Blastopirellula sediminis: one gene and its partner. The protein of the gene in region 1 interacts with the protein of each later gene in a pairwise test. Links are inferred from orthologs where the notes say so. Each region holds a gene or a part of one and is shown on either strand. Other genes may lie near its edges. The genes, in order: odhB and lpdA.

Evidence for each region.
Region 2: the proteins of odhB (region 1) and lpdA interact in binary tests that used the Escherichia coli proteins (3 or more experiments, as listed by UniProt). The link is inferred for Blastopirellula sediminis from one-to-one orthologs.

The regions. Positions count from the first base shown.
Region 1 is NZ_JAJKFT010000004.1:1,235,339-1,243,703, reverse strand. Bases 3,639-6,503 are described here. They hold odhB (2-oxoglutarate dehydrogenase complex dihydrolipoyllysine-residue succinyltransferase), read right to left. Parts: upstream 5,760-6,503; coding sequence 4,518-5,759; downstream 3,639-4,517. Other genes in these bases: LOC68_RS08730 (2-oxoglutarate dehydrogenase E1 component), read right to left, coding at 5,822-6,503; LOC68_RS08740 (hypothetical protein), read left to right, coding at 3,639-4,383. Also shown: hypothetical protein, read right to left, coding at 1-439; hypothetical protein, read left to right, coding at 793-1,962; hypothetical protein, read left to right, coding at 2,034-3,167; more of hypothetical protein, read left to right, coding at 3,226-3,638; more of 2-oxoglutarate dehydrogenase E1 component, read right to left, coding at 6,504-8,365. UniProt on the Escherichia coli protein: E2 component of the 2-oxoglutarate dehydrogenase (OGDH) complex which catalyzes the second step in the conversion of 2-oxoglutarate to succinyl-CoA and CO(2).
Region 2 is NZ_JAJKFT010000004.1:122,635-131,033, forward strand. What follows is about bases 3,587-6,485. They hold lpdA (dihydrolipoyl dehydrogenase), read left to right. Parts: upstream 3,587-4,273; coding sequence 4,274-5,698; downstream 5,699-6,485. Other genes in these bases: rpsD (30S ribosomal protein S4), read left to right, coding at 3,587-4,135; aceE (pyruvate dehydrogenase (acetyl-transferring), homodimeric type), read left to right, coding at 6,030-6,485. In the rest of the region: amidase, read right to left, coding at 1-1,047; cytochrome-c peroxidase, read left to right, coding at 1,131-2,105; phosphatidate phosphatase App1 family protein, read left to right, coding at 2,263-3,348; more of rpsD, read left to right, coding at 3,527-3,586; more of aceE, read left to right, coding at 6,486-8,399. UniProt on the Escherichia coli protein: Lipoamide dehydrogenase is a component of the glycine cleavage system as well as of the alpha-ketoacid dehydrogenase complexes.

The DNA of each region.
Region 1 (8,365 bases):
ATTCAGGCTGAAACGCTTTGGACGATTTCAACTGTTCAATTTCTTCCAGAGCGGCGCGGGCCTCTTCCACCTTGCCGTCGCGCACCATTTCTTTGATGACGCGTTCGTAGGCGTTTTCCAGCCCGGCAATCGCACGCTGCAGCGCACTCACGTAGCGATCGGTCGAGACCGTCGTAGGAAGGGCGCCAGTCTCCTTGAACGCAGCCGTTTCTTTCGTCACGACGTCGACGAGCTCTAGATCGCCGCGGAGCACCGCCGTTTCCTTTTTCGATTGCAGTTGATCTTGGAGAGACTTCTTTGCATTCGCGGTATCCGAGAGACACTTTTCCCATGCGGCCTGAATCGCGGGATCCTTGATCTTCGGCTCTTGAGCCCAGGCCGGACTCACGGCGATGAGAAGGGAAAGGATCGCGGCAAATGCAAAGAGTTGAGCTGGCATTACTAGGGGCTTTCCAAGCCTGGCCGACGGGACTACCAAGAAGCGAAGACGAAGTTCGGCATGCGGAACTGAGTACCGGGGTCCGTTATATTCCGAGAAATCCCCTCTAGCAAGCGAAGCGTCGCTTCGTCGCCCAGGGGAATCGTCCCTCACCACCCCCCCTTGGTTAATGGGCACTTTGCCAATTCGCTAAAAACCCTTCCCGATTTCATTACGGCAAATCTCGATCAGTTTGCCGATTGCGTAATCCGTCGTCGAGATAAAATAACGTCGAAGCCAGCGGCAAGCGTTCGCTCGAAACTTTCGACCGCCCGCGGATGCAACACGTTGGCGCTCCACTACGAGTCTCTACGATGAGCGCACTCTCGATCCTTGCGAAAGATCTCATGCCATGGGACCCCAACTTTTGGATCGTGAGCGGCGCCATCGTCCTCGGATTTGTGATCCTCGCCATCGTCACGACCATCGCGAAGAGTCGAGAGGACCGAAAGCGGGCGACGGCCAATAGCGAGCATTACGCCGAGCGCGGCATTCGCTTTGAAGTCTCGGCGGAGATCGAAGAGGTCTTTCACGACGCCGATCTGTTTACGAACCGCAACGTCCGCATCGGGCAACTATCGCGGGAAAAGTACGGAAACGTCACAGCTGACGTTTATGAACTGACGTATCAAACCTACGATTCCGGCGACAATGAGTCGACCGTGACTCAGTTCGGCCAAACCGACGGAAACGAGTCCGTTTCGCGGCAGATTTCGCAAACGGTCGTCGCGCTGCCGATTGGACCGCACGACGGTCTCCGCTTTGGCGTCACACGTGTGGGCGGTTGGAATGGCAAATGCGCAAAACCATTTGGCCTGTTCCGTTCCCTCCGAATCGCCCAAAACGCAACGCCTGAAGAGGAGGCTGCGTCTACTTGGTTCAATCAGCATTTCGGCGTAAGGCTGTTCAAAGCCACGACCCGAACGCAGGTCGAACAGACGCTTGATTTAACCGTGCTCTCTTGGTTAATGGCGCACAAGCATCTGGAATTCGAATTCGCCGATAACCATCTGCTGGTCTGGATTCCTGGGACGGTCGTAGCTACCGCGGCGCGCGAAGCGTTGGCCCAGGAAGCTATCGAGCTGATGCGCACCTTGCGACAGAAAAGAGAGCGAGTCCCTCCGCTCATCTTCGTCGATAAGCCGATCGTCCAGACTCCTCCAAGCCTGATGGTGAACATTTTCGTATCGGCATTCGGCGCGACGCCAATTGTGAGTATCGTGTTGATCGCGAGCTTTTTAAGCGCCTTCGCATTTGGCGCGCTCGAGCAAGTCCCGCTGGAGACGACAATCGTCATCCTCGTCGCTGCCAGCGTGATCTGGTTGGGATCGGGATATTTCCTACTGAAACTAATCACGCGGTCGTCGCGAACACGCGCGGAGATGAATCTCCATGACCCAGCCGCCGTCGGCAGTTCGCTCGCGACAAGTCGATCCGCCGCTGCGGAAGAAGCAGCGACTCGCCGGCGGATGAGGAAACCGTAAGCAGCGGCGATAGCGATTACGCGTCGCTAGGCTGGAGCCGCTACAAGTAAAGGCCATTTCGGATTACCACCATGTACGCCACCTTGATTTTCGCAGCCGGATTCGGCGGGTTGGACCGTTACTTTTGGATGGTCATCGGCGCGGTAGTCCTGACGTCGATCGTTATCGCGATCGTATCGGCGATTTGGACAGCGCGATCGAACCGGCGACGACTGGAAGAAAACCGAAAACACTACGCGGAACGGGGAGTTCCTTTTCAAGCGGAAGCCGCAATCGGCGACGTCTTTCACGACGCAAGTCTCTTTCAAAATCACCGCGTGCAAATAACGCAACTTTCTCGCGCCACGTACGACGGCGTCGAAGCGGAGGTTTACGAACTTTCCTACGAGTCGACGACCAGCAATGGCGACGGAGGAACCGAGACGAGGACCATCTTGCAAACGGTCGCTTCTCTTCCGATCGGACCGCATGACGGACTTCGCTTCACCGTCGCTCCGCTACATGGTTGGTCGGGCAAGCTCGCCAGGCTGCTTGGCTTGACGGGAAAGATCGACAGCCGGAGACACGCAACCGCCTACGATCGCGAGTCGGTCGACTGGTTCAACCAGGCCTACGCCGTCTCGCAGATCGATTCCGCCAACCAGACGCGAATCGAACAGCTATTAGACGTTTCGTTGCTGAATTGGCTAAAAACTCGCAAGCATCTCGCTTTCGAATTGGCTGAAAGCCGCCTGCTCGTTTGGATACCGGAGACGGTCGCCAATCCAGCGGCGCGCGAGTCGCTCGCCAATGACGCCGTCGCGTTAATGCGAAAACTAGCAGCGCACAAATCGAGCGATTCGCCGGCCATCGTCGTCCAAGCGCCGACGATGTCAAACGCGCACAACCTGGTTATCTATCTGGCGATCTCCGGCTTCGGATCGTGGGGCGTCGCTGTCGTTTTCTCGGTATGCGGCTTTTTGATCATTGGTCTATCAGGACTGATCGAGCAAGCGCCCGGGCCGATAATGTTCGGGCTGATGGCCGCGACAATGCTCGTCTGGGGCGGGTCAGCCGTCTTCATCTTTAAATGGCTGATGCGGCGATCGCACTCGGTCGCGGGCATGAACTTGCATGACCCGGCGGCGGTCGGCCGAGCAACGGACGCCGCCGAGTTGTCGGCTGCGGCGGAAGAGGCGGCGCGGCGGCGGATGAGGAAGATGTAGTTAGCGGCGTCAGAAATCTCGCCCAGCAACGAATGCAACACCACTGCAGGTCTCTCCCATGAGCACGTTGTTGATTTTCTCGGACGTTTTCGATCTATGGGGAGGAGGTCATTGGGCCCAAATTGCAGCGGCCGTCATCGCGACCGTGCTGTTCGCCGTCATCAGCTTCATCGTGACGCAGTGGGCCGATCGCAAGCGGTTAACGGATTCCATCGTGCATTTCTCCGAACGTGGAACTCCCACGAAAGTCGAAGCGTCCCTGGAGGACGTCTTTCACGACGCTCGTCTGTTTAACTATCGCGAAGTCAGCATCGGGCAACTTTCCCGCGAACAGCACGGAGGGGTGGACGTTGACGTTTATGAGCTCACCTACGAGACGCACGGCGTCCCCAAGTTTGAATTCTCCAACAGAGATCCGGACGGCCCCAGTCGCCCCCCTGACAATCGAAAGATTTCGCAAACGGTCGTCTCCATTCCGATCGGCCCCCACGATGACCTCCGCTTTTTCGTCATGCATGCTGACGCCTGGCCTGGTTCGCGGTTTGGACATTCGCAACCCATTGGCAGCGCAACATCGGCGACGCCCGAGGAGCAGGAGTTGCTGAATTGGTTCAACCAGAACTTTGCAGTAACCCCGCTCCACCCTGCCAACCACCGGCAGTTTGAACGGATGCTTGATTCGCCGACGCTGCAATGGCTGAAAGAGCATCACCGCGTGGAATTTGAATTCGCAGATAGCCACCTGTTGGTCTGGATCCCTGCGGTGGTCTTTTTTTTCGAGGACCGAGCGACGTTGATCCACGACGCCATCGCCCTGCGAGACAAACTGCTGGCGCACAAGTCGACGGAATCGCCGGCGATCTGCCTTCCGTATTCCCCTGGCGTTAATCCCCAAATCGTGCTTGGTTATCTAGCGCTGTCAGGCCTTGCAGCGTGCGCGATCGCAGTCCCCTTCCTGGGCTTCTGTTTCTTGATCGCCACCTTATCAGGCTTCCTGGAGCAAGCGCCAACGCCGACAAAGATCGGAATTGCGATCGCTACGTTGATCGTCTGGATCGGATTGAGCCTCTTCCTGTTAAAATCGCCGCTGCATCGCTCGCAACGCCAGTCCGAAATCGACCTACATGACCCCGCTGCTGTTGGCGGTTCTGCACCGGCGCAGGAAATGTCGGCCGCGGCGGAAGAGGCGGCGCGGCGGCGGATGAGGAAGCTGTAGCGGCCGTCGATTGTTATCCGGACGCATTCCCTTGCTTGCGCTGCGGGCTAGTGTCGGAGGTGTGCGCATAAAAAAACGGCAGCGAAAGCTTGGCCTCGCTGCCGTTTGGAGTTTCGCGGTTTGCAGCCGGAGGCCTACGCTTCCAGCAGCATGCGGGCCGGTTCTTCGATCGCGTCGCAGATCCGCTTCAGGAAGAGAACCGCTTCGCGACCGTCGACCATGCAGTGATCGTAGGTCAGCGCCAAGTACATCATCGGGCGGATGACGACTTCGCCGTTGCGAGCGACCGGGCGTTCTTCGATCGAGTGCATGCCGAGCACGCCGCTTTGGGGCGGGTTGACGATCGGGGTCGACAGCAGCGAGCCGTAGACGCCGCCGTTGGAGATCGTGAAGGTGCCGCCCGACAGTTCGGCCGCGCTCAAACGGTTTTCGTTGGCGCGAGCGGCGAAGTCGGCGATCGCCAGTTCGATCTCGGCGAAACGCATCCGTTCGGCGTTACGCAGAACCGGCACGACCAGGCCCTTCTTGCTGCCGATCGCGACGCCGATGTGATAGAAGTCGCGGTAGACGATCTTGTCGCCGTCGCGGATTTCGGCGTTCAGGGCCGGCTGCTGCTTCAGCGCGTCGATCGTCGCTTTGACGAAAAACGACATGAAGCCGAGCTTGACGCCCCATTGATTCAGGAACCATTCGCCGTACTTCTTTCGCAGCGCCATGACGTTCGACATGTCGACCTGGTTGACGGTCGTCAGCAGCGCGGCGTTCTGTTGGGCGCCCTTGAGCGTTTCGGCGATGCGGCGGCGGATCAGCGGCATCGGCACGATCTTTTCGCCCGCTTGCGGAGCGACGTTCGATTCGACGCGCGGCGCAACTTCCTGCGTCTTGACCGGAGCCGGGACCGGCGCGGGGGCCGGCTTCTTCGGTTCGGGACGGGTATGTTCGTACTTGGCGTTTTCCGATTCGCCGTTGGTGCTCGGCGCCGATTTGGCGGCGGTCGACGACGAAGAGATGATCGTCGGACGAGCGCCGCGCGGCGACGGAGCAGGCGCCGGGGTCGGTTCCGGAGTCGGAGCGGGCTTTTCGACTTCGGCGGCGGCCGGTTTCGCGGCCGGAGCGGCGGCGGGGGCTTCGGCCGCGGCGCCATCGTCCAGAATGCCGATCACTTCGCCGACGGTAACCAGGTCCCCTTCGCGCTTGAAGATTTCACGCAACACGCCCTGGGTCGGAGCGGGCATTTCCATCGAAGCTTTGTCGGTCTCGAGCTCGACCAGGAACTCGTCCTCCTTGACCGCGTCCCCTTCTTTCTTCAGCCAGCGGCCGATTTGAACCTCTTGGATCGACTCGCCCGGGTCGGGCACTTTGAGTTCAATGCTCATTGGTTTCTTTAAAAATTCTGGTTGGCTAATTGGTGAGTGTACAAGTTGAATCGACAGCGCGGTTAGTCGGCGAAAGCTCGCTCGAGCAGGTCCGCTTGTTCCCAAAGGTGAGCGCTCTTCGAGCCGGTCGCCGGGCTCGCCGAACGAGGACGTCCCACGACGTGCAGTTCGTGGTCGCCGATGCGGTGACCAGAGAAACGCGTCGCCCAGTGCGGCCAGGCGCCCATGTTGATCGGCTCTTCCTGAACCCAGGTAACGCGGCAATCGCTCGGGTACTCTTCCAGAGCTTCGACCACTTCGCCGCTGCGGAGCGGATGGAGCTTTTCGATCCGGACGATCGCGATGTCGTCGATCCCATGCTCGTGGCGATAGGCGTCGAGTTCGTAGTAGAGCTTGCCGGAGCAGAGCATGATGCGGCGGACGTTCTTCGGATCGACCGTAACGTCGGGTAGAATGTTTTGGAATTCGCCGTCGGCCAATTCCTCGAGCGTCGACACCGCCGATGGATGACGCAGCAGGCTCTTTGGAGTGAAAATCACCAGCGGCTTACGCCACTTTCGCAACGTCTGACGACGGAGCAAGTGGAAGTACTGAGCCGGCGTAGACGGGAAGGCGACCTGGATATTGTCCTCGGCGCCGATCGCCAGGAAGCGTTCCAAGCGGCCGCTGGAGTGTTCTGGGCCCTGCCCTTCGTAGCCGTGCGGCAGCAGCATGATGATGCCGCTGAGGCGGTTCCACTTGTCTTCGGCGCCGGAGATGAACTCGTCGACGATCACCTGGGCGCAGTTGCCGAAGTCGCCGAACTGCGCTTCCCACGCGACGAGCGCTTCGGGGAAGTCCAAGCTATAGCCGTAGTCAAAGCCGAGCACGCCGACTTCGCTCAACGGGCTGTTTACCATTTCGACCGGCGCTTGATCGGGCGACAGCTTCGAGAAGATGCTGTGCGTCTTGCCGGTGACGACGTCATGCAGCACGCCGTGGCGCTGACTGAACGTACCGCGCTGAGCGTCCTGACCGGACAGACGAACGCGACGACCGGCCATCGACAAGCTGGCGAAGGCCAACGCTTCGGCCGAAGCCCAGTCGAGCGGACGTTTTCCGTCGGCCATATCGCGACGCGCTTCCATCTGACGGGTCAACTTGCGATGCAAGTGGAAGCCCTTCGGGATCTCGGTCAGCTTGTGCAGAATCTTCGAGAGCTTCGTGATCGGCACGCCGGTGTCGGGATCGTCCAGGCCAATCGCCGGCTGCGGACCGCCGAAGTACCCTTCCCAAGCGTTCTGCGGCTTGCGGTCTTCGACTACCAGGTCCTTACCGATTTCGTATTCGGTCTGGAGGAAGTCGTGGTGGCGGGTGAGCATCTCATCCGCTTCCTGCACTTCAAACTGCCCCAGTTCGACCAGGTTGTCGAGGAACCGATCGCGAATCGAGCGGTGATGTTCGATCGCCTGATAGAGCAGCGGCTGGGTGAAGCTCGGTTCGTCCGTTTCGTTGTGACCGAAGCGGCGGAAGCAGTACATGTCGATCACGACGTCGCGCTGATGCGCGCGGCGGAATTCGAGCGCCAGCGAAACGACCTGCGACACGGCGGCCGGGTTTTCGCCGTTGACGTGGAAAATCGGCGACTGCAGCATGCGAGCGACGTCGGTCGCGTAAATGGTCGAACGCGAGTCGTGCGGCTGCGTAGTGAAGCCAAGCTGGTTGTTGACGATCACGTGCAGCGTACCGCCGGTGCGATAACCGGTCAGCTGGCTGAGGTTCAACGTTTCCTGCACGACCCCTTCGCCGGCGAACGCCGCATCGCCGTGAATCAGCACGACGGCGCCAAGTTGGCGTTCGGTATCGCCGCGGCGATCCTGCTTGGCCCGCATACGGCCCATCGCGACCGGATCGACGTATTCGAGGTGGCTCGGGTTGAAGCAGAGGGAGACGTGAACCTTCTGGCCCGACGAGGCGACGTAATCGCCGCTGGCGCCCATGTGGTACTTCACGTCGCCGCCGCCGATGTGACGTTGCGGATCGGCGTCTTCAAACTGCGAGAAGATTTCGCGGGGAGGCTGACGGATCACGTTGGCCAGCACGCTCAAGCGACCGCGGTGAGGCATCGCCAGAACCAACTCGCGCACCCCTTGCTCGGCGAAACCATGGATCGCCAGGTCGAGCAGCGGAATCAGCGTTTCCGAACCTTCCAGCGAGAAGGTCTTGGCGCCGAGGTACTTTTTGCGGACGAACTCTTCGAAGACCATCGCTTCGGTCAGACGCTGCAAGATGCGCCGCTGCGTGTCGCGATCGAGCGAGGTGTTGCGATCGTCCCCTTCGACCTGTTCGATCAGCCAGCGACGAACGACGTGGTCGTCGATGTGCTGCAGCTGAATGCCGACGTCGCCGCAGTAGACCCGCTGCATACGTTCAAACAGTTCGCGGACGGTCGTCAAAACGATCTCGCCGTCGCGGTCGACGTAGACCGAGCGATCGAGGTCGCTATCCTTGATGTCGAACTGATCGGGCGACAGCGGAGCCGCCGGCGTGGTGGTCAGGCCGAGCGGATCGAGCCGCGAGTGCAAGTGACCGTACGCGCGAAAAGCGGTGATCATTCGGTCGACGCT
Region 2 (8,399 bases), 1.1 Mb from region 1 along the record:
CGCCAGTCGAACTATGCGAGCGACCTCGGCGTCTTTCTTGCTGCCGGTAAGCAGATTGCGGAAGTCGGCGCCTCCGTCAGCGCTGATTATGGCGAAGTAGTGCTGCAGCGCCTTGGAGATGTTCGGCGGGCGAAGCTCAATCAATTGGGCGCCGGACTCCTTCAACGCCGCGATCGATTCACGCACGACGCGGCGAATCGCCGGCGCCGCTTGGAAGTAGCCGTCATATTCCCAGTAGCCGATCCTCAGTTGCGACAAGTCGACGTCGCGGCTGGGCGTCATCGGAATGGGGCCGACGTCGCCATGTCGCCAGCCATGTTCGGCCGACGCGAGAACGCGGAGCGCAAGCTCCAGGTCTTCGACGTGACTGGCCAAAGGACCGGTTTGGTATTCGAGCCCCTGCATGCCGCGCAAGTTGTCGAACGCGCCGGTGCGGGCCAAGCGGCGATTGGTTGGTTTGATGCCGTGGACGCCGCAGAAGTGGGCCGGCAATCGAATGCTGCCGCCGAGATCGCTTCCCAGACCGAGCGGCGATGCGCCCGCTGCGATGATCGCCGCTTCGCCGCCGCTCGAACCGCCGACGCCGTGCTCAAGATTCCACGGGTTGTTCGTCCTTCCGTAGACCGGGTTGTCGGTCTCGTGCAGGATCATTAACTGCGGGACGTTGGTGACGCCGAGCGGTATCGCGCCGGCGGCTCGCATTCGCTGAACGTGCGGGCCATCCTGCGGAGAGAGCGTAAGTTGATTCGTCAGGCCGATCGTCGCCGGCGCTCCTTGCACGTAGAAGCATTCCTTGACGGTAAACGGCGCGCCATGCAGCAGACCTGGTTCGCTGGGCCGGCCGGCGGCGTCGTACGCTTGCGCAGTTTCTCGCGCCGCATCCAGAAGCGGATAGACGAGCGCGTTGATCTGCGGATTAACCGCTTCGATCCGCGCGGCGTATTGGTCGATCACTTCCGTGACGGAGAACTCGCCAGCCGCGACGCCGGCGACGATTTGGGCGGCGCTCAGGCGGCAAAGGGGCGGAGTTTTTCGAGGAGCGTCCATATCGCAGCGGTTCTGGGGGCAACGCGGTCGGGCCAGTCGGTTTGTTGTATGATAAACGATGTCCTCCCTCCGCGCGCACGCCCATGGTCCTCCGTTCGCTTAGCTTGATCTTGCTTCTCCTCGCGCCCCTTGGTCGCGCGACGGCGGATGATTTCATTTCAGAGGTGCCGCTGGGGCTCGATTGGGTCCGTGTGCCGGACGGAAACCCGCAGACGGCGGCCAAAGTAGCGCTCGGTCGCCGGTTGTTTTTCGATCCGCAACTATCGCGCGACAAGTCGATCAGCTGCGCGTCGTGTCATGACCCGGAGCAAGGTTGGTCACTCTCGACGCCGGTCGCCAAAGGAGTTGATGGTCGCACCGGTGAGCGGAATCCGCTGTCGATTATCAACACGGGTCTGCAGCACTCGCTCTTTTGGGACGGACGAGCGAAAACGCTGGAAGAGCAAGCGCTAGAGCCGATTCAAAACCGCGTGGAGATGGACATGGATCTGCGCGAGCTGGAGAAGCGACTCGCGGCCGATCCGGCGTACGTCGTGCAGTTTCAGGAATCGTTTGCCGGAGATGTAACCGCCGAACGCGTCACCCAGGCGATCGCCGCGTTCGAGCGGACATTGCTGGCGGCCGAAACGCCCTACGACCTGTTTCGCAATGGGCGGGCGACTGCAATGGACGACCAAATGTCCCGCGGATCGGGCGTCTTTTTCTCGCGGGCCAATTGCGGCGACTGCCATATCGCAAAAGTGCTTACCGATCATCAATTCCACGACACAGGGATTGGGGCGTCCCCCCAAAAGATCCGTACTCCAATGCTGCGCGACTTGGAGCGAACAGCCCCGTATATGCACGATGGAAGTTTGACGACCCTAAGGGATGTCGTCGATTATTACGATCGCGGCGGAAATCGACGCGACGGACTCGATGTGCGGATGCGACCGCTCGGGCTCAGCAAATCCGAGAAAGAGGATCTCCTCTATTTCCTGGAGGCGGGACTTCGCAGTCGTAACTATCCAGGCAGGGAAACGGACGCGGGTATGGCGTCGGCGACAAACTCCCCGTAAAACGGGAAATTGTTGCTCGTGCGTGAAGCTTTGGCGGAATCTGGGTAATTTAGCCGGAAACGTTTTCCGCCCCCTGCGAATGTTCGCTACAATACCGAGCGGAAATTGGACGTAAATCATTGCTAGTATTGGGTCTCCGCCTGAGCGGAGCGTCGTCATGCAGCCAGACGACATGGCCGTATCAGACTTTACCGCCAATCAGTCGGTAGTGGTCTATCCAACCTACGGTTACCCGTCTGCCGACGGCAGACGCTGGGTCGTGGAAGTTCATGGCTGCGTCTTTGAGAAGGTGCCGGACAACCTTCCTCGCTGGATTATGCTGCGACTGTTGGCGCGTCTGATGGATGCGACTCCGGAAGACCTGCAGACTGAGATCTTCCAGCAGCGAATCCTGGGATTCACCGTCTATAAGCACCGTGGCAAGCAGATCGTCGTCGAGATCGGCAATCGTCGCTATCGCCTGACCGAGCGATCGGCCAAGAACGGGCAGTTCCGCGGTCGCGTGGAGTTGGACCGGGACGAGGTCGAGCCGTTTATCGAATCGGGGCCGGCCGGCGTCTTTCTGCCGTTTCGCGTCGTCCTCGACTCAGACGATTCGCGGTCGTTCGTCTCGCGGATTCAACTGCTCGAGCACGCGGGGATGTCGATCATTTCCGACATCGACGACACGGTAAAGCACACCGACGTCGCAACGCGTAAGTCGATGCTGGCGAACACGTTTTTGCGTGAATTCAGCACCGTGCCGGGCATTACGGACCTGTTCAAAACCTGGGAAGAGCAGGGCGCCGCGTTTCATTACGTGACCTCCTCGCCGTGGCAGCTATTTTTGCCGCTGTCCGAGTTGTTCCTCTCGGAAGGTTTGCCGGGCGGGACCTTCCATATGAAGTCGATCCGTTTTCGCGATCCGAGCGTTTTGCGGCTATTTATTGCCCGTCGGTGGGGGAAGCGGAAGGCGATCAAGCACATTTTGCAGACCTTTCCCTGTCGCAAGTTTGTGCTCGTCGGCGATTCCGGAGAAAAAGATCCAGAAACTTACGGCGTGATTGCCCGCAAATTTCCCCAGCAGGTCGATCGGATCTATATCCGCGATTTGAGCGGGAAAAACTCGCATCCGGCCCGCTATGCCCGGGCGTTTCACGGGTTGCCGGAGCAGCTATGGCAGGTCTTCCGCGAACCGAGCGAGATCGGCGATCGGGCCCTATCGGCTCCCGACTTTCCGCAGATATCCAGCCGGTTTGCGTGAAGTCAACAAAAAGGGGATCGGGCCTCTTGCCAGGTCGAAGTCTTTGTGGCACGATATGCGGTTTATCTGTGGGCCCGCCGTCAGGCCAGGAGAACTTCGAGTTCCCGCCCACTGCGAAACGAATTTACATTTCGATCGCCTTGTGCGGTCGCCGTCGAACCGAAATCAGGAGTAGTTGATGGGCCACTATACCGGTCCTAAGGCCAGGATTAACCGTCGCTTGGGCGGCGTGATCTACGAGAACCGTGGCGCGATCAAGGGTTACGATCGTCGTGCGACTCCGCCTGGCATGCACAACCGTCCTCGACGCCCGTCCAACTACGGCGCCGCGTTGATGGAAAAGCAAAAGATCAAGCATTATTACGGCTTGGGCGAACGCCAGCTGCGTCGTTACTTCGAAACCGCGAAGCACATGAAGGGGAACACCGGCGAACAGCTGTTGATCCTGTGCGAACGCCGTCTCGATAACGTCGTCCGTCGCGCCGGCCTGGCTTTGACCCGTCCGCAAGCTCGCCAGGGGATCGTTCACGGTCACTTCCTGGTCAACGGCGCCAAGGTCGACAAGCCGTCGTACCAACTGCGTCCGGGCGACGTGGTCAGCGTCCGCAATCGCGAGAAGCTGCAGATCCTGTATCGCAGCATTCTGGGCGAAAACGGCAGCCAGATCGCCGCGTTCGTTTCCCAAGATCAGGAAACGTTGTCGGCGACCTTTGACTCGATTCCGACGGCTGAAGACGTCAGCTTGCCGGTAGACGTCAACATCGTGGTCGAATTTATGTCGCGCTAACCCCGACGACTCGTTCGCCAAGCAATTACGAATTTCCAAGGGATTTTTAGGTGTGACCCACATCGAAGAATCCCTTTTTTTATGTCCCAGCCATCGAACTTTCGCTTCGATCGTTAGACAAGCGCTGAAAGAAACGACATGAGCCACACGCAGCTTGCTGTTTTGGGAGGTGGTCCTGGTGGATACGCCGCCGCCTTTCTCGCCGCCGACCACGGTATGGAAGTCACCTTGATCGAGCAGGAGCCGCGTCTCGGCGGTACCTGTTTGTTGCGAGGTTGTATTCCGTCGAAGGCTTTGCTTCACGTCGCCAAAGTCATTGACGAAACGTACGAACTGCACGACGACTGGGGCGTGTCGTTCGGCGCTCCGCAGATCGATCTCGACAAACTGCGTGCCCGCAAAGACAAGGTCATCGAAACCATGTCGGCCGGGCTGAAGCAGCTGGCCAAACGCCGCAACGTCACCGTGATTCAGGCTCGCGGCAAGTTTCTCGACAGCAACACCTTGGAATTGACCGGCGATAGCCCGACGATTCCGGAAGGGGGCAAGCTGACCTTCGACAAATGCGTGATCGCGACCGGTTCGGTCGCTGCGGTTCCGCCGGCCTTCCAGGTCGACTCGGATCGCGTCATGGATTCCACGGGCGCTCTGCAGTTGCAGGAAGTGCCGGAAACGATGCTGGTCATCGGCGGCGGTTACATCGGTCTCGAAATGGGGAGCGTTTACGCTAACCTCGGCACGCAGGTCAGCGTCGTCGAATTGACCGACGGTCTGCTCCCGGGCGCCGATCGCAACCTGGTGAAGCCGCTGCAGAAGCGGATTGAAACCTTGTTTGAAGGGCGTCTGCACCTCAACACGAAGGTCGGCTCGATCGGCATTCGCGGCGAAAAGGTCGAAGTCGCGTTTGAAGGTCCCGGCAAGTTCGGCACCGAAAAGTACGATCGCGTCCTGGTCTCGATCGGTCGCTGGCCGAACACCAAGGACATCGGTCTGGAAAACACCAAGGTCGTCGTCGACAAGCGCGGCTTTATCGCCGTCAACGGTCAGCTGCAAACCGACGATCCGAAGTTGCTCGCGATCGGCGACGTGACCGGCAACCCGATGCTCGCTCACAAAGCGACGCACGAAGGCCGCACCGCGATCGAAGCGCTGCTCGGTCATCCGGTTGAATTCAAGCCGGCCGCGATCCCGGCGGTGATCTTCACCGACCCGGAAATCGCCTGGGCTGGTCTGATGGAAGAAGAAGCGAAGGCGGCCGGTCGCGAAGTCGAAGTCGTGATGTACCCGTGGGCCGCCAGCGGTCGCGCCCAGTCGCTGGGTCGCTCGGACGGCATGACCAAATGGATCGTCGACCCGACCACCAAGGTGGTTCTGGGCTGCGGCATCGTTGGTCCCGGCGCCGGCGAACTGATCGGCGAAGCGGTCCTGGCGATCGAGATGCGGGCCGAAGTGGGCGACATCGCCGCTTCGATCCACCCCCACCCGACGCTGAGCGAAACCGTCATGAATGCGGCCGAAGTCTTCTTTGGAACGGCGACCGAGATTTACAAGCCGAAACGCTAGGCGACGTAAGTCTTTACGGCGTATGGAATTGCAAAGGGCTCCCGATTTCGGCGTGGAGCCCTTTTCTAACGCGGCGTTCTGACGGAGAATACCGGAACGTACGATTGTGTGAATTGTGCCGCAACATCGGGTGGGGCGAAGTCTGCCTCCCTAGCGTCCAAAGTGAACAGCGGCCTATACTTACAAACTCATTCAGGGTTGGACATTTACGGATGTTCGCCCCGAATCTGACTGCTGGATCGGATTTACCGCCTTCTGAAAAGGAGTGGGCGGTCGTGGCGTCCCAAATTGGCGCCTCCGCAGTTTCCAAATAGCAAGCGAGGAAATATTGATGGCAGAAGCCAAGTTGATGCCCGCCGAGGAAAACATTTTGCGTCAAAATCCGGCGGCTCACTCGCAAGATACCGACCCGAGCGAAACCAAAGAATGGATCGACTCGCTGGATTACATCATTGAGAGCAAAGGGGGCGATCGGGTTCGCTACCTGCTTTCAGCTCTTGAAAACCGTGCTCACGCTCGCGGCGTCGATCTGCCGTTTGCCGCGAACACCCCGTACATCAACTCGATTCACGTCAGCCAGCAGCCGGTTTATCCGGGCAACCGCGAATTTGAACGCCGCATCAAGAGCGTCATTCGTTGGAACGCCATGGCGATGGTGACCCGAGCGAACCGCGACTTTAGCGGTTTGGGCGGTCACATCTCGAGCTACGCTTCGGCCGCGACGCTGTACGAAGTCGCCTTTAACCACTTCTTTCGCGGTCGTCACGGCGGTTACGAAGGGGATCAGGTTTACTTCCAAGGTCACGCTTCGCCGGGCATTTACGCTCGCGCCTTCGTCGAAGGTCGCTTGACCGAAAAGAACCTGGAGAACTTCCGCCGCGAACTGCAGGACGTGCAAGGTCTTTCGTCCTATCCGCACCCGTGGCTGATGCCGGACTTCTGGGAATTCCCGACTGTTTCGATGGGCTTGGGACCGATCTGCTCGATCTACCAGGCGCGCTTCAATCGCTACATGCAAGATCGCGGCATCAAGAAGACCGACGGCACGCGCGTCTGGGCCTTCTTGGGCGACGGCGAATGCGACGAGCCCGAAACGTTGGGCGCGATCAGCCTGGCGGCTCGCGAAGGTTTGAACAACCTGACCTGGACCATCAACTGCAACCTGCAGCGTTTGGACGGTCCGGTTCGCGGTAACGGCAAGATCATCCAGGAACTGGAAGCGGTCTTCCGTGGCGCCGGCTGGAACGTGATCAAAGTGATCTGGGGTAGCGACTGGGATCCGTTGCTCGAAGCCGATCAATCGGGCCTCTTGGTCAAGCGGATGGAAGAAGTGGTCGACGGCCAGTACCAGAAGTACGTCGTCATGCCGGGCTCGTACATCCGCGAGCACTTCTTCGGCAAGTATCCGGAACTGCTCGAACTGGTGAAGTCGTACTCGGACGAACGTCTCGAGAAGATGCTCCGCGGCGGTCACGATCCGGCGAAGGTTTACGCCGCCTACAAGGCTGCCGTCGAGTGCACCAACAAGCCGACCGTCATCCTCGCCAAAACGGTGAAGGGTTACGGCCTGGGCGAAGCGGGCGAAGGCCGCAACGTCACGCACAACCAGAAGAAGCTGAACGAGAAAGAACTGGCCGACTTCCGCAACCGCTTCAGCATTCCGATCTCGGACGAAGAAGTGGTGAAAGCGCCGTTCTATCGTCCGCCGGAAGGCAGCGCCGAGATGAAATACCTGGTCAAGCGTCGCGAGGCGCTGGGCGGGTTCATGCCGACGCGTCCGACCGACAGCCCGAAAATGGACGTTCCGGCTCTGGCCGACTACCAAGAGTTCCTGGGCGATAGCGGCGGCAAAGAACTGTCGACCACGATGGGCTTCGTCCGTTTGCTCAGCAAGCTGGTCAAAGACAAGAGCATCGGTAAGAACATCGTGCCGATCGTTCCGGACGAATCGCGTACCTTCGGTATGGAAGGTATGTTCCGCCAGATCGGCATTTACGCTCACGGCGGCCAGCTGTACGAACCGGTCGACTCCGATCAGTTGATGTACTACAAGGAAGCCAAAGACGGTCAGATCCTGGAAGAAGGGATCACCGAAGCGGGCTCGATGTCGTCGTTCATTGCGGCGGGCAACGCCTACTGCCAGCACGGCATTAACATGGTGCCGTTCTTCATCTACTACTCGATGTTCGGCTTCCAGCGCGTCGGCGACTTGGTTTGGGCCGCTGCGGATACCCGCGCCAAGGGCTTCCTGATCGGCGGTACCGCGGGGCGCACCACGCTGAACGGCGAAGGTTTGCAGCACCAGGACGGCCATAGCCACCTGAACGCGATCGCCTTCCCGACCGTCCGTTCGTACGATCCGGCCTTCGCCTACGAAACGACCGTGATCATCTTCGACGGTATGAAGAAGATGTACGTCGACGGCGAAACCGCGATGTACTACATCACCGTCGGTAACGAAAACTACGCGATGCCGGCGATGCCCGAAGGCGCCGAAGAAGGGATCGTTCGCGGGATCTACAAGTACAACTCGCTCGACGCCGCCAAAGGCAAGAATCGCGTGCAGCTGTTCGGCAGCGGTCCGATTCTGCGTTGCGTCCTCGAAGCGCAGCAGATCCTGGCCGACAAGTACCAGGTCTCCAGCGACGTGTGGAGCGTCACCAGCTACACCGAGTTGCGTCGCGACGCTCACGCGTGCCAA